Regions from separate parts of the Herbidospora sp. NBRC 101105 genome, predicted to be linked through region 2. Evidence: riboswitches for the same ligand, from Rfam matches in the RefSeq annotation. Region 2 holds a riboswitch; each other region holds the start of a gene.
The links. A riboswitch is a leader RNA that binds a small molecule or an ion and turns the genes downstream of it on or off. The one in region 2 is predicted to bind thiamine pyrophosphate.

Region 1 (5,828 bases), on a different contig from region 2:
GAGCCGTCGAGCTCGACCGGCTCCAGCACGGCGCGTGGCGCGATGATGCCGGTGCGGCCGGTGTTCCACTCCACCGCCAGCAGCTTGGTGATCTTCTCGGTGGCGGGCAGCTTGTAGGCCACCGCCCACCGGGGGGCGCGCGAGCTGAAGCCCGCCGCCGCCTGGTCGGCGGCCAGGTCGCACTTGACCACGATGCCGTCGATGCCGAACTCCAGGTCGGCGCGGGCGGCGGCGATCTCCTCCACCCGCGCCTGCACCGCCGCCAGGTCGGAGACGAGCACCCCGGCGACCGGCGTCACCGCCGTGGTCTGCACGCCCTGACCGGCCACCCACTCCATGATCTGGCTGTGCGGCAGCTCCCGCAGCCGGACGGCCAGCGGCGAGCCGTCGCCGGGCGGCAGCGGCAGGGCGCCGTAACCGAAGAACGTCAGCTCGCACACATAAGGGCGGTCCTTGGTCCGCAACGTGCCCGCCGCCGCGCTGCGCGGGTTGGCGAAGGTGGTGCCGTCGTGGGCCTGCCGTTTGGCGCACGCGTCGGCGAACTGCGCCGTGGTCATCATCACCTCGCCGCGCAGCTCCACGGTGACCGGCTCGGCCAGCCGCTCGGGCAGCCCTGCGATCGTGCCGATGGAGTGGGAGACGTCCTCCCCCGCCTGGCCGTCACCCCGCGTGACCAGCTGCACCAGGCGGCCCCGCCGGTAGCGGGCCGAGACCGCCAGCCCGTCGAGCTTGGCCTCCACGCTCCACGCCGTCACGGGGCGGTCGAGCCGCCGCTCCAGCGACGCCGCCCACGCGGCCAGCTGGTCGGGGCCGAACACGTTGTCAAGGCTGAGCATCGGCACCGTGTGGGGCACGTCGCCCACGACCGCGCCGCCCGCCACCTTCCCGGTCGGCGACGTCGGGAGCACCTGGTCGGGATGTCCGGCCTCGTAGGCCTCGATCCCGCGCACCAGCCGGTCGTAGGCGTCGTCGTCAAGGGCGGAGGTGCCGTCGCCGTAGTAGGCGGCCGACGCGTCGACGGCCAGCTGCACGGCCTCGGCGTAGGCGCTCTCGTCGGCGATCGCCGTCATGGGGGGTGTCTCACTCATGCCCCTCATCATGGCGAACCCGACCGACAATCCCCGAAGGCCGCGCGGTAGGCCGTCGGCGTCACCCCGGCGACGCGTTTGAACCGGTCGCGGAAGGCCGCCGCCGACCCGAACCCGGACCGCGCCGCCACCCGCTCCACCCCCTCGTCGGTGCTCTCCAGCAGCAGCTGGGCCCGCCGCACCCGGGCCAGCAGCAGCCACTGCAGCGGGGTCGTCCCCGTCTGCTCGCGGAAGCGCCGGCTGAAGGTCCGCTCCCCCATCCCGGCCCGGCGCGCCAGCCGCGCCAGCGTCACCTCCCCGTCGAGGTTCTCCTCGATCCACGCCAGCACCGGCTCCAGCGACGACCCGCGCGGCACGGCCGGCGGGGCGTGCGGGACGAACTGCGCCTGCCCGCCCTCCCGTTCCAGCGGCACCACCGACAACCGCGCCGTCGCCGCCGCCACCGCCGACCCGAAGTCGCGCCGGACCAGGTGCAGGCACAGGTCGAGCCCGGCGGCGGCCCCGGCCGAGGTGAGGATCTGGCCGTTGTCGACGTACAGGACGCCGGGGTCCACCTCCACCTCGGGGAACGACCGGGCCAGCAGGCCGGCGGCGGCCCAGTGGGTGGTGGCGCGCAGCCCGTCGAGCAGCCCGGCCGCCGCTAGGGTGAAGGCGCCCGCGCAGATCGACACGATCCGGGTTCCGGCGGCCGCCGCCGCGCGCAACGCGTCGAGCACCTCCGCAGGCGGCGGGGGCGCGCCTTCCGAACATCCCGGGACGACGACCGTGCCCGCCTCCCGCAGCGCCGACAGGTCGTGCGGCGCGACGATGGCGAAGGCCTCCCCGGCCACCTGCGGGGCGGGGGCGCAGACCACCACCCGGTAGGGGCGGCTCCCGTCGGCCAGCCGGACCCGCCCGAACACCTCCACCGGCGTCGCCAGATCGGCCGCCACCACATGGTCCAGCGCCAGGACCGCCACCGTGTGCATTCCCCCACGCTAGTGCGGCGGGAACCCGGCGCTGATTGTCCGTTCACCCCCTGGGGCGGCCCCGCCCGGCCGCCCTACCGTGGCGCTGCCACCCAGAAACCGCCGAGAACGGAACCCCACATGGCCGTCGTCATGCCGATCGTCATCGGGCTGATCTGCGCCGCCCTGCTGTCGCTGATCCCCGAACCGCACCGCCGCCCGGTCAACGCCGTGCTCGTCGCCGGCGCGGGCGCCGCCTACCTGGGTGGCGGCGGGCTCGGCTACGCCGAGTTCCTGATGCCCGCCGTCATGACCTACGTCGCCTACCGGGGCCTGACGAACTGGAACTGGATCGGGATCGGCTGGTTGCTGCACACCGCCTGGGACGTCGTCCACCACCTCCAGGGCGCGCCGATCATCCCCTTCTTCGCCGACTCCAGCTTCGGCTGCGCCCTGTGCGACCCCGTCATCGCGGTGTGGTGCTTGGCGGGCGGGCCGTCGATCACCCGCCTGTGGCGTCACAGGGGCCAGGACTCCCGCCGCCAGGCCGCGTCCCAGAACATCCACTCGTAACGGGCCGTCGCCACGAAGTGCTCCGCCGCCCGCGCCCGCTGCGCCCCGGTCGCCTCCGCGCCCAGCCGGTCGGTCAGCGCCACCACCCGGCGCACGGTCTCCTGGAACTCCTCGTTCCCGTACGCCGCGATCCACCGCCGGTACAGGGGGTCGGGCGACGAGCGCGCCAGCAGGTCGGCCCCCACCCGCGCGTAGATCCAGTAACACGGCAGCACCGCCGCCAGCCCGTCGAGGAACGAACCGCCGTACACCGTGGCCAGCACGTAACTCGTGTACGCCCGCGTCGTCGGCCCCACCGGCTGGGCCGCCGCCTCCTCGGCCGACCCGCCCAGGTCGGCCATGAACGCGGCGTGCATCTCCCGCTCGGCCGCGATCGCCCCCACCGCGTCGCCGGCGAACGCGCGGGTGACCTCCTCGTCGGGCGCCCTGGCCGCGCACACCGCCAGCGCGCGGGCGTAGTCGCGCAGATAGTGGGAGTCCTGGACGACGAAGTGCCGGAACGCCTCCCTGGGCAGCGTCCCGTCGACGAGCCCGGTGATGAACGGATGACGGAGGATCGCCTGGTAGACGGGGTCGACGGCGTCCCACAACCCGTCGCTGAACGTGGTGAGGGACGTCGGCTGATACGTCATGGTGAGACCTTCTCCCTACGCCGGCATGACCCGGTCAGGTTCAAGCGGTCTGCGGCCGTCCAGCCGCACTCTCAGCCCGGTACGCCGGGCTCCCGCGATGTCATGATCAACCTAACCGACACGCCGCCCGCCGCAAAGAGGGTCAGCCGATGACGTCCCTCACCCACCCCAGGCTCACCAGACCACTCCCCGCCCCCGCCAGCTCCCCCGCCGCCGGCCGCAACGCCTCCCGCGCCCGATCGAACACGACGCCGTCGCCCCGCGCGCGGGCGGCCGTCGCCAGCAACGTCCACAACGCCTCGGCCAGCAGGTCGCCCGGCGGATCGGGCACCGCGCCCAGATCGGCGTCCGGCCGCAGAACCGGACGCACCCACGGCTCGAACGGGCCGTACACCCCCGGATCGGCCGGCTCGGGCGCACGGCCGTGCCGGAGCCGCAGGCACAACGACGCCAGCGCCGGCAACCCCTCGCTCAACCCGGGCATCCCCGCGCCCTCCAGCAGCCCGGCCGCCTCCCGGTAGGCCGCCTCCTTGGCCGCGAACGCCGCCGCCGGATCCTCCGCCCGCCGCAGCGCCCGGTACCAGGCCGTGAACACCGACGTCAGCGGCCGGTCGTGCCGCACCGCCAGCACGTCGAGACGCGCCGCCTGCCCGTCTGCCCCGGCGAAGTCGCCGACCGCGCACACCGACTGCAGACCGATCAGCCGGCCGAGGATCTCGTAGTTCGCCAGACCGTGGCGGGCCGCCACCTCGACGATCTCGGCCCCGATCCGGGCCCGCCGCCCCGACAGGCCGGTGCGCCCGAACTCCTGCATGTAGGCGCCGTTCAGCGCGAACACCAGCAGCACCGGGTCCTCCAGCCCGCGCGCGATCTCCACCGCCTCGGCCGCCGCCGCGCGTGCCCGCCCCGACCCCCCGCCCCGCGACTCCACCGCGATCGTGGCCAGCAGCCGCGCCCGCGTCGCCGGCGCCGCCCCGGCCGCCAGCCGGTCGAGCGTGCGCGCCGCCGCGCCGACCACCCGCGCGGCCTGCGCCGGGTCGTCGGACCGCGTCCAGATCGCCGGTACGTCGTAGGCGCCGATCACCCGCGCCACCAGTTCGGCGTCACCCAGCTCCTCGGCCGCCTCGACCGCCGCCGCCCGATGCTCCCGCGCCGCCACCAGGCCCTCGCCGCCGGTCACCGCCAGGCCGCGCATCAGCCCGACCGCCGCCTCCAGCCTCGGCCCGGCCCCCGGCGCGACCCGGTCGTGCGCCGCCGCCGCGCTCGCCCACACGCGCGCGGCCGCGTCGCCGAACGCCAGCCGGTCGTCGTGCCGCAGGATCGCCTCCTCCAGGTGCCGCAACCCCGGCCCCGGATCGAGCCCCAGCCGCCCCGCCAGCTCCGCCCGCGCCGCCCGCAGCGCCGCCAGCGCGTCGGCCTGCCGTCCCGACCGGTACAGCGCCAGCGCCAGCAGCCGCCACATCTCCTCCCGCCACGGATGGGCCCGGGCGTGCGCGTCGAGATCGAGCACCGCCTCGGCGGCCCGGCCCAGCTCCAGCAGCGCCTGCGCCCGCCGCTCGACCACCCGCAGCCGCACCTCCGCCAGCCGCGCCCGCTCCCCCTCGGCCCACGCCATCCCGGCGTACGCCGGCCCACGCCACAACCCGAGCGCCGCATCGAGCCGGGCCAGCACGACCGACGGCGGCCCGCCCGTCCGGGCCGCCTCCTCGAACCGCCACACGTCCGCCTCGGCCCGCACCGCGTATCCCGGGCCCGCCGTCACGATCACCCGCGGCGGCGTGCGCGGCGGCCGGCCGGGCTCCAGCGCGCGCCGCAACGCGGCCACGAACGTCCGGATCGCCGCCACCGCGCCCTCCGGCGGGTCGTCCCACAGATCGGCGGCCAGCACCTCGACCGGCACCACGCGGCCCCCGGCCGCGACCAGCCGCGCCAGCACCTCACGATGGCGCGGCCCGCGCAACGCGATCGCCGCCCCCGCCGCGTCCCACGCCTCCACCGGCCCGAGGACCCCCACCACAACGGACACACCGCCACGCTAACGCTCATCGGATGCTCATCCGCACCCGGCAACCTCGACCCCGTGCTCGAGAACTTCACCCGCCACCGCGTCCCCGTCGCCGACGACGTCACCCTCACCGCCGCCGTCGGCGGCTCCGGGCCCGCGATCGTCCTGCTGCACGGCTTCCCGCAGACCCGCCTCATGTGGCGGCACGTCGCCGCCGACCTCGCCACCACCCACACCGTCATCTGCCCCGACCTGCGCGGCTACGGCGACAGCGACAAACCCGCCACCGGATACTCCAAACGCGAGATGGCCGCCGACGTCGTCGCCCTCGCCCACGCCCTCGGCCACGATCGGTTCGCCCTGGCCGGGCACGACCGGGGCGCCCTCGTCGCCTTCCGCGCCGCGCTCGACCACCCGGCCACGATCACCCACCTGGCCTGCCTGGACGTCCTGCCGACCCTGGACATGTGGGACGTCCTGCACGGCGCCTCGGCCGCCGTGGCCTGGCACCTCTACCTCATGGCCCAGCCGCCCGGCCTGCCGGAGACGCTCATCGCCGCCGACCCCGACGCCTTCTTCGGCC
Region 2 (5,828 bases):
CCGGCGTGGGCGTGTGCGTCAAGGTCGGGGTGGTCCTCGACGTGGAGCTGGGGGTCGGCGTCGGCCAACAGCCGCCATGCGACCAGCCGCCACCTCCTCCGCCGCCACCGCCGCCCCCCGCGGAGGAGGAACCGCCACCACCGCCACCGCCGGCCGAGGAGGAACCGCCGCCCGTGCCGCAGGAGCCGGAGGTGGAACAACCACCGCCGCCCCCGCCACCGGCCGAGGAGGAACCGCCTCCGCCCCCGCCACCGCCGCCACCCCCGCCGCCGCCTCCGGTGAAGGAGCCGACGCCGAGGGCGGAGCGCCCGGCCAGGGTCGTTCCGGTACGCCTTCCGAAACCGGCCCCCACCACGAAGAAGCCGTCTCCGCGTCCGAAGCCGACCCCGTCGGCCACGCCGGAGCCGCGCAGCCCGAGGGTCGCGGCCGTGGCCAACCCGCCCAAGCGTGAGAACCCGCTGAAGTCGGTGCTGTTCATGGTCGTGTTGTCGACCGTGATCGCCTCAGCCGCGGCGGTGGCCTTCACCCGCATCAGATAGACGACGTGGCCGGGCGCCGCGTGAGGCTCCGATCGCCAGCGTGACCAGCGCGGCGACCAGGAAGGAGCCGAGCGCGGCGCTCATCCACGGCGCGGGGGTGAACCCGACGGCCTCCCGGGCCGACGTCCAGATCGCCTCCCACCAGCCGATGTCGGGCAGCGCCCCGAGCATCCACCAGGTGGCGAACCCGAGCAGCCACGGCACCGTCATCGACCACCGCGACGGCGCGTGGTCGGAGGTGTCCCAGCCGCGCGAACCGCCGAGCAGGAAGTAGTCGACCACCAGCACGGCGAACATCGGCACGAACACCGCCCCGATGATCCCCAGGAACGCCGAGTACGTGTCCGCGCTCACGAAGATCGCCAGCAGCGTGACCAGCACCCCGATGATCAGGGACAGCACCCGCCGGTCGACCCTCGGCAGCAGGTTCTGCAGCGACATCGTCACCGAGTAGACGTTCACGAACGACTGGTCGGTCTCGCGCAGCACCAGGATCCCGAAGAAGACCGCCCCGAGCGACGCGGTGACGAACGGGTCCCACACCTTGTTCGTGTCGTTCCCGACCAGCGCCAGCGCCGCGATGCCCAGCGCCAGGCAGGCCACCTGGGCGATCGTGTAACCGCCGACCACCCCGCCGAACGCCGCCCGCGAGCTCTTCGAGAAGCGCGAGAAGTCGGCCGCCAGCGGCACCCACGACACGCTCAGCGCGATGACGTAGTCGACGGCCGGCGTGAACGCCTCCCACGACCCGGCTCCCAGCGAGGGCCCGCGGGAGATCAGCTCGTACGCGAAATAGATCATCGCCAGGACCACGCCGACGGTGACGTACCTGCGCAGGATGCGCACCGCCCCCAGCGGCTTGATCGTGAGCGCCGTGGTGATCACCCCGGCGACGACCACCCAGACCGCGTAGTGCACGGTGACGCCGAACTGGCCCGCGATGGCCTGGGCGCCCTGGGCGATGACCCAGAGCTCGAAGGCCCCCCAGCCCAGCATCTGGATGATGTTCAGCACGCTCGGGAGATAGGAGAGTCTCGCCCCGAAAAGCCCTCTGAGCAGCATCATCGCCGGAGCGCCCGTCTGGGTGCCCGGGATGGCCGACAGGCCGACCATGGCCGTGCCGATGAGACTGCCCGCCACCGCGGCCGTCAGGGCCGCGACGAAGCTCAGCGGACGGTCGCCGAGAGGGTTGACGAGTGCGATCGCTCCTGAGAACCCGAGCAGTGACACTCCGAGGTTGGCCCACAGGGCACCCTGGTCGAGCAGGCCGAGCGTCTTCGGCGGAGCCTCGTCGAGGGTGAGTGGTGCTTCGGAGTCGACGACGGCAGTCATCACACACGCTCCCTACGCCGGCATTACCCGGACAGGTTCATGCGGTCGGCGACGCTGGTCGCCCTCTCAGCCCGGTTACGCCCGAGCTCCCGCGGTTCTTAGGTTGTCGCAAACCGGGATCAACCCCGGTTCGCTCCCACATGATGCATCATGAGCCCCACTTCGACCACCCCCGTCACTCGTCGCCGTGGTCGGTCGCCGCTCCCGATGTCCGCGAGCGGGCCAGCTCAGTGAGCTGGTTCAGGTCCAGTCCGTCGCAGGTGAGCTCCGCCGAGGCGAGCGTGGCGCGGATGACGGGATCGGCCGGTCCCGGCACGGCCACCGTCGCGGTCTGCATCGCCGCCCAGTCGCGGATCTCGTCGATCGACGGCTGCGGCAGCTCCCGCGAGTACTGGACGATCAGGGCGTTGTCCCGCACGATCAGGTGCTCCAGGCTGCCGCCAGTGGGCACATCCGGGTCGGCCGGGGCGTAGAACGACCGGTCGGGGTGGCGCCACTCGGTGTCGCCGGGCCCGGCCAGGGACGTACGCGGGCCCGATTCACAAATGACCGCCCCCGGTGAGGATTCGGCCGGGGCGCCGCACGCGGCGCACAGGACGAGCGCGGCCACGGGCGCCATGAGACGGCGGAGCATCGGTTCACTCCATGCTTGGTGCGAGGCCGGTGGCCCGAGGAACTCGGGCCACCGGCGGTGAGACGGGACGGGTCAGTTGACCCGCAGGACCGCCGAACGCGAGACGATCGCGCCGGTCGGGTCCGAGGCGCGGACCCGGTACTCCGAGCCGGCCAGTTCCGGCGTCGCGGTCACGGCGATCGCGAACGAGGTCTGGCCGGGCACGTCGGCCCAGTCGGCCGCGCCCGGCGCCTTGACCTGCCACTGGTAGGCGACGTTCTGGCCTTCGGCGGGCGCGGCGAAGACCGCGTCGTCACCGGCCCGGTGGGTGGCCGGCACCGGCTCCGACTGGAACCGCAGGACGACGGCGTCGTCGGCGAGCACCTTCATCCACTCGGCGAGCTCCTTGGCCCGCTCGCGGATCGGGGTGTTGTCCGGGCCGGGCAGGTTGGCCTTGACCTCCCGGCGCACGACCTTGGCCTGCTCCATGGCCTTGACGTAGTCCTTGATCAGGTACGCGTTGTACGACGCGTCGATCGCGCCGTTCAGCGTGGCGGCCAGACCGGCGTCGACCGAACCGTCGGCCACGCCGGCGGCGACCAGCCCGCGCATCTCGAGGTGGGTGGAGCAGTTGCCGGAGGACTGCCCGGCGGCCCACTTGATGCCCTCCAGGATGTTCTTCTGGAAGATCGGGTCGGCGGTGTTCTGCCAGTTGTGCAGCAGCGCCTGGGTGAAGGAACGCCCGCCGTCGTAGTTGGTGCACCACGAGATCGGGTGGTCGGCGCCCTCGATTCGGCCGGCGCTGTTGCCGATGCCGTTCACGTAGGTCGACTCGGTCAGCGTCTGCAGGACGTGCACCTTCTCGCGGGGAAGGAAGCCCCGCCAGTTGTAGAGCTCGTCCATGACCGTCATCTTCTTGGCGAAGTGGCGGGTGGCCGGGTGGGTGTCGTCCTCGGTGACCAGTTCGCCGATGACGCAGCCGCCGCAGGTGTTCTGGATGCCGCCGGCGTTGGAGCCGTGGTTGTCGAACTCGCCGCCGACCAGGTTCTTGTACCAGTCCCAGTTGTGCATGGAGTCGGTGGCGCCGTGGATGGCCACGAAGCCGCCGCCGTTGCGGATGTAGGTCTGCAGCGCGGCCTGCTCGTCGACCGTGGCCCCGGGGGTCGTCGTCGAGGGCCGGTTGGTGACGAACACGTCGTTGCCGACGCTGGAGACGCCGACGAGGGCGTCGTACTGGGACAGGCGCTCGGCGCTCTCGAACGGGTTGCCCGCGACGGACACCTCGGGGCTGAGGTAGTCGTAGACGTCGACGTCGAAGGAGTTCTCCCGGCCGAGGTCCTGGATCATCGCCATCGTCAGCGGGATGTGCTCGTGCCGGAAGGCGCCCGGACGGTTGCCGAACAGCAGGATCTTGAACTTGGGCCGGTTGTTCCGCACGGCCTCGCCCGGGGCGCGGAACGGGTAACGTTCCATGCCCTTGCCCGCGCTCACCGCGATCCCGGTGACGACGTCGGGGTGGTCGACGCCCTGGAGCTCCTCGACGAGGTAGGCGGCGTCCTTGACCAGCGAGTCGCGCATGTAGCCCGCAGGGGTCACCTTCGCGGCCAGCGCGCCGAACTTGACCAGCGCCGCCTCGGCGTCGCCGCTCTCGGCCTCGGCGAGCAGCGCCAGCAGCCGGTCGCCGTTGGGCGCGGAGACCTTGCCGGCGGTCACGTACCGCTGGACCAGGGCGCGCAGGTCGGCGACCGAGGTGGTGATCTCGAAGGTCAGCGTGTACTTGGCGGCGTTGCCGGCGGAGTCGCCGATGTTGACGGCCCAGGTGTGCTCGCCGACCGAGAGGGTGGCCAGGTCGAGCGGCAGGGGGTAGGTCCAGACGCCGTCGATCCACATGTCCCGCACCGCCGCGCCGCCCGCGCCGGGGGTGGGGTCGGTACGGGTCGGGTTGATGGCGGCCGGCAGCGCGCTGTGCGCGACCTTGCCGTTGGGGATGCCGGGCCAGGCGGCGACCGGCGGCTTGGTGTCGATCCGCACCGTGATCGACCGCGAGGCCGAGGCGTTCCCGGCCGCGTCGACGGCGACGTAGCTCACGCTGCCGTTGCGGTCGCCGCTGATCACGTGGGTGGCCGTGCCGCGGTTTCCGTTCCGCACGGCCGGCACCTCGACGGTGCTGCCCGCGACGGTCACCCGGAAGAGGTTGACGGCGTCGTCGTCGGTCGCCGACAGGTTCAGCGTGACGTCGTTGCCGGTGAACCAGCCGCCGGGACCGGTGCTGGTGGAGGTCACGTAGGCGTTGTTGGCCACGCCGTTGTAGTTCGGGACGGGGTGCACGGGGGAGAGCGTGGCCACGTCCAGGACGGGCGGGGCTCCGCTCTCGGCGGCGAACGCCACTCCGGGCGTGCCGAGGAGCAAGGCGGGCACTGCGAGCAGGGCAGTGGTTAACGTTCGGGTGGTGGGACGGGGGCGAGAGGACGGCATGTGGCTCCTCTTTTCGGGTCGAACAGGAACTCCACCGCGCGTCTGAGCGCCGACCCAATGCCTAACGCGATGAATGTCCGAAGTGTGAGCTTCGTCGCACACATTTGTCAACGATCTTACGGACTTCTGATTTTCATCGACGAAACTTTCCGCCTAAAAGTTTCGTTCGATCCCTATCCTCGTATCGATGAAAATTTCCGTGATCATGGCACTCATCTTGGCCTTAGCGGTGGCGTCCACTCCCCGACCGGACGAACGGGCCCAGGTCCTCGCGTCGGCGTACGCCCTGGTCGGCCAGTACCCCTACTCGTGGGGCGGCGGCCACGCCGGGAGCGCCGGGCCCTCGCTGGGCACCTGCAAGGGCTACCGGGGCGACATCAAACCGTGCCCGGCCACGCGGACCACCGGCCTCGACTGCTCCGGGCTGACCCGCTGGGTCTACGAGATCGCCTACGGCCATGACGTGCTGGGCCCCGGCACCACCGACGACCACCTCCGCCGGCTACGCCCGGCCCCGGTCCCGGCCCCCGGCGACCTGGTCTTCTTCGGCACGGCCGAGCGCACCCACCACGTCGGCGTCTACATCGGCGACGGGAAGATGATCAACGCGTTCAAGACCGGCACCATCGTCCGCGTCGACCCCGTGACCGCGCTCGACGACCTGCTCGGCTACTACCGGATGTGACCCGCCTGCTCGTCAGGGGTCAGGCCACGTAGGGCGGCTGGCCGCTCTCGCTCTCCATCGGCAGCCCCGACGCCGCCCACGACTGCATCCCGCCGCCGACGTTGACGGCCTCCCAGCCCACGTGGTTCAGCCACGTCGCCGCCTGGGCCGACCGGCCGCCGACCCGGCAGATCACATAGACCGG
Region 3 (5,828 bases), on a different contig from region 2:
CGCGCGGCATGTTGACCACGTCGGGCAGCAGCAGGCCCATGCTGACGGCGAGGATGACGTTGGAGCCCTTCTCGACCTTCTTGCCGACGACGGGGTCGGTCTTGATCACCAGGCCGCGCGCGATGGTGTCGCTCGGGGTGCGGCGGACGCGGGAGACGTTCAGCCCGGCGTCGGAGATCGCCACGCGGGCGTCGGCCTCGGTCTTGCCCTCGACCTTCGGCACGGTCACCATCTCGGGGCCGCGGGAGGCGATGATCGTGATGACCGAGCCGCGCTCGGCCTCGACGCCCTTGACCGGGCTGGTCTCCAGCACCATGTCCTTGGGCACCTTGGCGTCGTAGCGGCCTTCGGCGATCTTGATGGTGAAGCCGTTGCTCTCGGCGAGCTGACGGGCCGCCTCGACGTTGCGCTGCACCAGGTCGGGCACGATCGCGGTGCGCGGCGCCGTGAAATACCACCCGCTGAACGCGATGCCGCCGACCATCACCAGGGCCAGCACGACGATGCCCCAGTTGACCCGGAACCCGCGCCGCGGCCTCGGGGGCGTGGTCGGCGGGATCTGGATGGCGGGCTGGATCATCGTCTGGGAGCCGGTCGCGTAGGAGCCGGAGTGGAAGGCCTGCTCGGCCTGGGCCGGCCGGACCGCCGAGTGGCGGCCGGTCGTGGCGGCGGGGAGGGTGCGGTGCACCTCGACGGCCGCCACCAGCATCGCGTTGGCGTCGTGCGGCCGGTCGGCCGGGTCTTTGGCGGTCGCCGCGGCCACCAGCGCGTCGAGCGCGGGCGGGATGTCGTAGGAGAACGACGACGGCGCGGGCACCGACTCGTGGACGTGGCGGTAGGCGACCGACACCGGGCTCTCGCCGCCGAACGGCTGACGCCCGGTGAGCAGCTCGAACAGCATGATCCCGGCGGCGTAGACGTCGGCGCGGACGTCGGCCTGGCCGGTGGTGACCTGCTCGGGGGCCATGTAGCCGACCGTGCCGATCATCACGCCGGAGCGGGTCTGGTTGCCGCCCTCGATGGCCCGCACGAGCCCGAAGTCGACGACCTTGACCCGGCCGTCTTCGGTCATCAGCACGTTCTCGGGCTTCACGTCGCGGTGGATCAGCCCGGCCTGGTGGGCGCTGCCGAGCGCCGCCAGCACCGGGATCATGATCTCCAGCGCCTCGCGCGGCGCCAGCGGCCCCCGCTCGTCGAGCACCGCCCGCAGCGTCTTGCCCGGGAAGTACTCCATCGAGAGGTAGACGTGGTCGCCGTCGGTGCCCTGGTCGAAGACGTGCACGATGTTGGGATGCGACAACGAGGCGACCGACTTGGCCTCGCCGATGAAACGCCGGACGAACTGCGGGTCCTCCGCCAGCGACCGGTGCATCACCTTGATCGCGACCATGCGGTCGAGCCGGACGTCCAGAGCCAGATAGACGGACGCCATGCCGCCCCGGGCGATCCGGGACTCGACGCGGTAACGCCCGTCGAGCGTATGCCCGACGAGCGGATCGGAAAGCGTCGTGTCCACGGCCTCGAGTTTACGGGTGATTTGCCACGTGCTGAGTGCAGGAATCCCAAACCGAGACCGAAACAGGAAGGTTTACCCGTCTTGGAACGGTCGCCCCGGCGAGGACGCCTCAGCATATCGCCGCCGCGGAATTCGGCCCGCCAGAAACGCCCGCCGCCCCGCCTCGACGGCGCCGCGCATCGCCGCCGCCATCAGGTCGGGCTTCTGCGCCCGGGTGACCGCCGTGGCCAGCAGCACCGCTGAACAGCCCAGTTCCATGGCCAGCGCGGCGTCGCTCGCGGTGCCGATCCCGGCGTCCAGGATCACCGGCACCTGCGCGGATTCGACGATGAGCTCGATGTTGTGGGGGTTTCGGATGCCCAGCCCCGACCCGATCGGCGACCCGAGCGGCATGACGGCCGCGCACCCCGCCTGCTCCAGCCGCCGGGCCAGGATCGGGTCGTCGCCGATGTAGGGGAGGACCACGAACCCGTCGGCCACCAGCCGCTCCGCCGCGTCGAACGTCTCGATCGGGTCGGGCAGCAGCGTCCGCTCGTCGGCGATGACTTCGAGCTTTACCCAATTGGTATTGAGCGCCTCCCGGGCGAGCCGCGCGGTCAGCACCGCCTCGCCCGCCGTGAAACACCCGGCGGTGTTCGGCAGCACCTTGATGGCGCGCTCGCGCAGCACGTCGAGCACCGACCCTCGGGCGGCCGGGTCGAGCCGGCGCATCGCGACCGTGGTCAGCTCGGTGCCCGAGGCCACCAGGGCCCGGTCGAGCACCTCCAGCGACGGCGCGCCGCCGGTGCCCATGATGAGCCGCGAGCCGAACTCCTCGCCGCCGATCAGCAGGGGATCGTCCATGTCCTTCAGCCTCCCTGGACCGCGGTGAGCACTTCGACCCGGTCGCCGTCGGCCAGCACGGTCGCGTCCCAGGCGCCCCGGCTGACCACCTCGTCGTTGACGGCCACCGCGATCCCGGTGGCCTGGGCCGTCAGTCTGTGCACGGCTTTCGTGACCGTCGCCCCGTCGTCGAGGTCGTGGGGGTCGCCGTTGATGGTGATGCGCATCTAGATCCTCGCCGGAGTGCATTCGGGCATGAGATCGGCTTCGCCGAAGAGGCCGGCCACGACGGCGTCGGCCGTCAGCGGGGCGAGCAGCACGCCCGCCCGGTGGTGACCGGCCGCCACCCACACGTCGCCGTGCCTGCCGACGTAGGGGAGGTTGTCGGGGGTGCCGGGCCGCAGCCCGGCGAACGTCTCGGCCAGTTCGAGCTCGGTGATGCCCGGCACGATCTCGCGGGCGTCCCGCAGCAGCTCGTAGACCCCGCCGGCGGTCACCCGGGTGTCGAACCCGAGTTCCTCCATCGTCGCGCCGACCACGATCTCGCCGTCGTCGCGGGGGACCAGGTAGACCTCGGAGCCGCGGACCGTGCCGCGTACACACGTGCCCAGGAGGCCGCGCGGGCCGCGCAGCCGCAGGATCTGCCCCTTGACCGGCCGGATCGGCAGGCCGGGCAGGAGGCTCGGCGACCAGGCCCCGGCCGCGACCACGACGTGGTCGGCCGGCAGGCCCTCCAGCGTGGTGACGCGCTCCCTGACGAGCCGGCCGCCCGCGTTCTGGAACGCCTGCTGCAGCGCCTGGGCCACCCGCCGCGGGTTCACCCACAGGTCGTCGCGGGCCAGCAGGCCGCCCCGGACGTTGGGCGAGAGCATCGGCTCGGCCTGGCGGCACTGCCGCCCGGTCAGCCGCTCCACGCGCAGCCCGAGCTTCTCCTCGAACGCGGCCAGCTCGTCGAGCTGGGCCAGGTCGTCGGCGTCGTAGGCGACCTCGACGGTCCCGTCGCCGCGCAGGTCGACGGGGATCCCGCCGGCGGCCTCCAGCTCGCCCGCGAAGGCGGGCCAGCGTTCGAGCGAGGCGAGGCCGAGCCGCAGCAGCGGCTCCTCGGTGTAGGTGACCTCGCTGACGGGCGCCAGCATGCCGGCGGAGGCACGGGTCGCCTGCGACCCCGGGTCGGGGTCGGCCAGGGTGACGGTGAGGCCCCGCGTGGCGGCCCGCCAGGCGATCGACAGGCCGGCGATGCCGCCGCCGATCACGAACACGTCTGAAGCGTTCATCCGCGCTCCCTTCGCCGGCATGATCCGGATCAGGTTCGATAGCGGTCGGGAACCTGTGGAGTTCCCCTCTCAGCCCGGTCAGCCGGACTCCCGCGCGTCTTTGTCCAGAGTAATGCGAATTGATCTGATTCGCACAACACGGAATAGCCGCGCTGTGCGAGCTACTTACTCAATTCGTTACCGAATCTCCATTGGCGGGTGGGCCCGTCGGCAATCTAGGGTCTACTCGTGGATCACGTCGTGGTGGTGGGCGCCGGCCTGGCCGGTGTCCGGAGTGTCGAGGCTTTGCGGGCCCACGGGTACCAGGGCCGGATCACCCTCATCGGCGAGGAACCCCATCGCCCCTACGACCGCCCGCCCCTGTCGAAGGCGGTCCTCCTCGGCGACGCCGACTCCACGGTGGTCGACTCCGACCTGGAGGCGCTCGACGTCCGCCTCATGCTCGGCACCGCCGCCAAGGGCCTCCACGACGGCGTCCTGTCGACCACCGACGGCGAACTCGCCTTCGACGGCCTGGTCGTCGCGACCGGCGCCACGCCCGTCCGGCTGCGCGGCGAGGGCCACCAGCACGTCCTGCGCACCATCGACGACGCCCTGGCCCTGCGCGAGACGCTGGTCGAGGGCGCCCGCGTGGCCGTCGTCGGCGCGGGCTGGATCGGCGCCGAGGTGGCCACGGCGGCGGCCCGCGCGGGCTGCCGCGTCACGGTCGTCGAGGCCGCCGACGCCCCGGTCGCGGCGGCGCTGCCGATCGGCCGCTTCATGATCCCCTGGTACGCCGAGGCCGGCGTCGAGCTCGTCCTCGACGCCCCCGTGGGAACCGTCGACCCCGACGGCCTGACCCTGATGGACGGCGGCCGCATCGAGGCCGACGTCGTGGTCACCGGCGTGGGCGTGCGCCCCAACGTCGCCTGGCTCGACGGCTCCGGCGTGGAGCTCGACAACGGCGTCCTGGTCGACGAGCACCTGCGCAGCTTCGTGCCCAACGTCGTCGCCGTCGGCGACTGCGCCAACTGGTACAGCCGCCGCTTCGGCCGCCGCATGCGCGTCGAACACTGGGACACCGCCCTGGGCGCCCCCGACGTCGCCGCCGCGACCCTGATGGGCGAGAACGCCGTCTACGACCCGGTGCCCTACTTCTGGTCCGAGCAGTTCGGCCGCATGGTCCAGTACGCCGGCCACCACCACGGCGCCCGCCTGGTGCTGCGCGGCGACCCCGAGACCGACGCCAAGTGGGCCGCCTGCTGGCTCACCCACGACCACCGGCTGACCGCGATCCTCACCGTCGACAGACCGCGCGATCTGGTGCAAGGCCGACGTCTCGTCGAAGGACGGCAAAGGCTCGACGCCGCCCGCCTCGCCGACCCAAGCGTTACCCTTCGAGACTGCACCGTGGCGTAAACCGGGTGTTTCATGGTGGCGGACGTGTGGTAATGGTGGATTCGTGACGCTTACAGTTGCGCAGATCGACCGAGACACCGACCAGCTCGTGGGGGAGTGGCTCCCTCTCTCGGAAGTCGCGAAGAAGCTCCAGCTCAGCATCGGCAGGGCGAAGCAGCTCATCAAGGACAAGAAGCTCGTGGGCGCCCGCAGAGGCGGTGGCGAGCCCCAGATCCCGGCGGTCTTCATCGCCGGAGACGACGTCATCAAGGGCCTCCCCGGCACGCTGACCGTGCTCGCCGACGCGGGCTACAGCGAGGTCGAGTCGATCCGGTGGTTGTTCACCCCCGACGAGTCGCTGCCCGGCGCCCCGATCGACGCCATCAAGGCCGGCCGCCACACCGAGGTGAAGCGCAGGGCCCAGGCGCTCGGGTTCTAGCCGTCCCATGACATCGTGGGTCGGGTGACCGACTCCTCCCGGCGCAGACTCGCCGACTCACGCCTCTATCTGTGCACCGACGGCCGCCGGGAGCGCGGCGACCTGGTCGAGTTCCTCGACGCGGCGCTCTCCGGCGGGGTGGACATCGTCCAGCTCCGGGAGAAGGGCCTGGAGGCCCGGGAGGAGCTCTCCCTGCTCGAGGTGTTCCGCGCGGCCTGTGACCGGCACGGCGCGCTGCTGGCGGTCAACGACCGCGCGGACATCGCCTACGCGGCGCGGGCCGACGTGCTCCACCTGGGGCAGGACGACCTGCCGGTGCCGCTGGCCCGGGAGATCGTCGGCGCCGGCATGCTGATCGGCCGCTCGACCCACTCCGCCGTCGAGGCCACGGCCGCCTCCA

Region 1: another riboswitch for thiamine pyrophosphate. It lies ahead of tenA (thiaminase II); the one in region 2 lies ahead of QSK34_RS22990 (purine-cytosine permease family protein).
Region 3: another riboswitch for thiamine pyrophosphate. It lies ahead of thiO (glycine oxidase ThiO); the one in region 2 lies ahead of QSK34_RS22990 (purine-cytosine permease family protein).

Annotation. Positions count from the first base shown of each region.
Region 1 covers NZ_BSSX01000001.1:1,945,714-1,951,541, reverse strand. Annotated here, with positions in the region: gene ligA (NAD-dependent DNA ligase LigA) at 1-1,088, opposite strand, end outside; gene QSK34_RS08610 (GlxA family transcriptional regulator) at 1,097-2,056, opposite strand; gene QSK34_RS08605 (DUF6010 family protein) at 2,177-2,608, shown strand; gene tenA (thiaminase II) at 2,554-3,240, opposite strand; TPP riboswitch at 3,236-3,346, opposite strand; gene QSK34_RS08595 (ATP-binding protein) at 3,383-5,266, opposite strand; gene QSK34_RS08590 (alpha/beta fold hydrolase) at 5,321-5,828, shown strand, end outside.
Region 2 covers NZ_BSSX01000005.1:504,503-510,330, forward strand. Annotated here, with positions in the region: gene QSK34_RS22985 (hypothetical protein) at 1-539, shown strand, start outside; gene QSK34_RS22990 (purine-cytosine permease family protein) at 504-1,871, opposite strand; TPP riboswitch at 1,863-1,974, opposite strand; gene QSK34_RS22995 (hypothetical protein) at 2,047-2,505, opposite strand; gene QSK34_RS23000 (ThuA domain-containing protein) at 2,578-4,902, opposite strand; gene QSK34_RS23005 (C40 family peptidase) at 5,147-5,644, shown strand; gene QSK34_RS23010 (rhodanese-like domain-containing protein) at 5,664-5,828, opposite strand, start outside.
Region 3 covers NZ_BSSX01000001.1:655,698-661,525, forward strand. Annotated here, with positions in the region: gene pknB (Stk1 family PASTA domain-containing Ser/Thr kinase) at 1-1,516, opposite strand, end outside; gene QSK34_RS03005 (thiazole synthase) at 1,589-2,359, opposite strand; gene thiS (sulfur carrier protein ThiS) at 2,365-2,565, opposite strand; gene thiO (glycine oxidase ThiO) at 2,566-3,612, opposite strand; TPP riboswitch at 3,602-3,716, opposite strand; gene QSK34_RS03020 (NAD(P)/FAD-dependent oxidoreductase) at 3,841-5,010, shown strand; gene QSK34_RS03025 (Rv2175c family DNA-binding protein) at 5,054-5,428, shown strand; gene thiE (thiamine phosphate synthase) at 5,453-5,828, shown strand, end outside.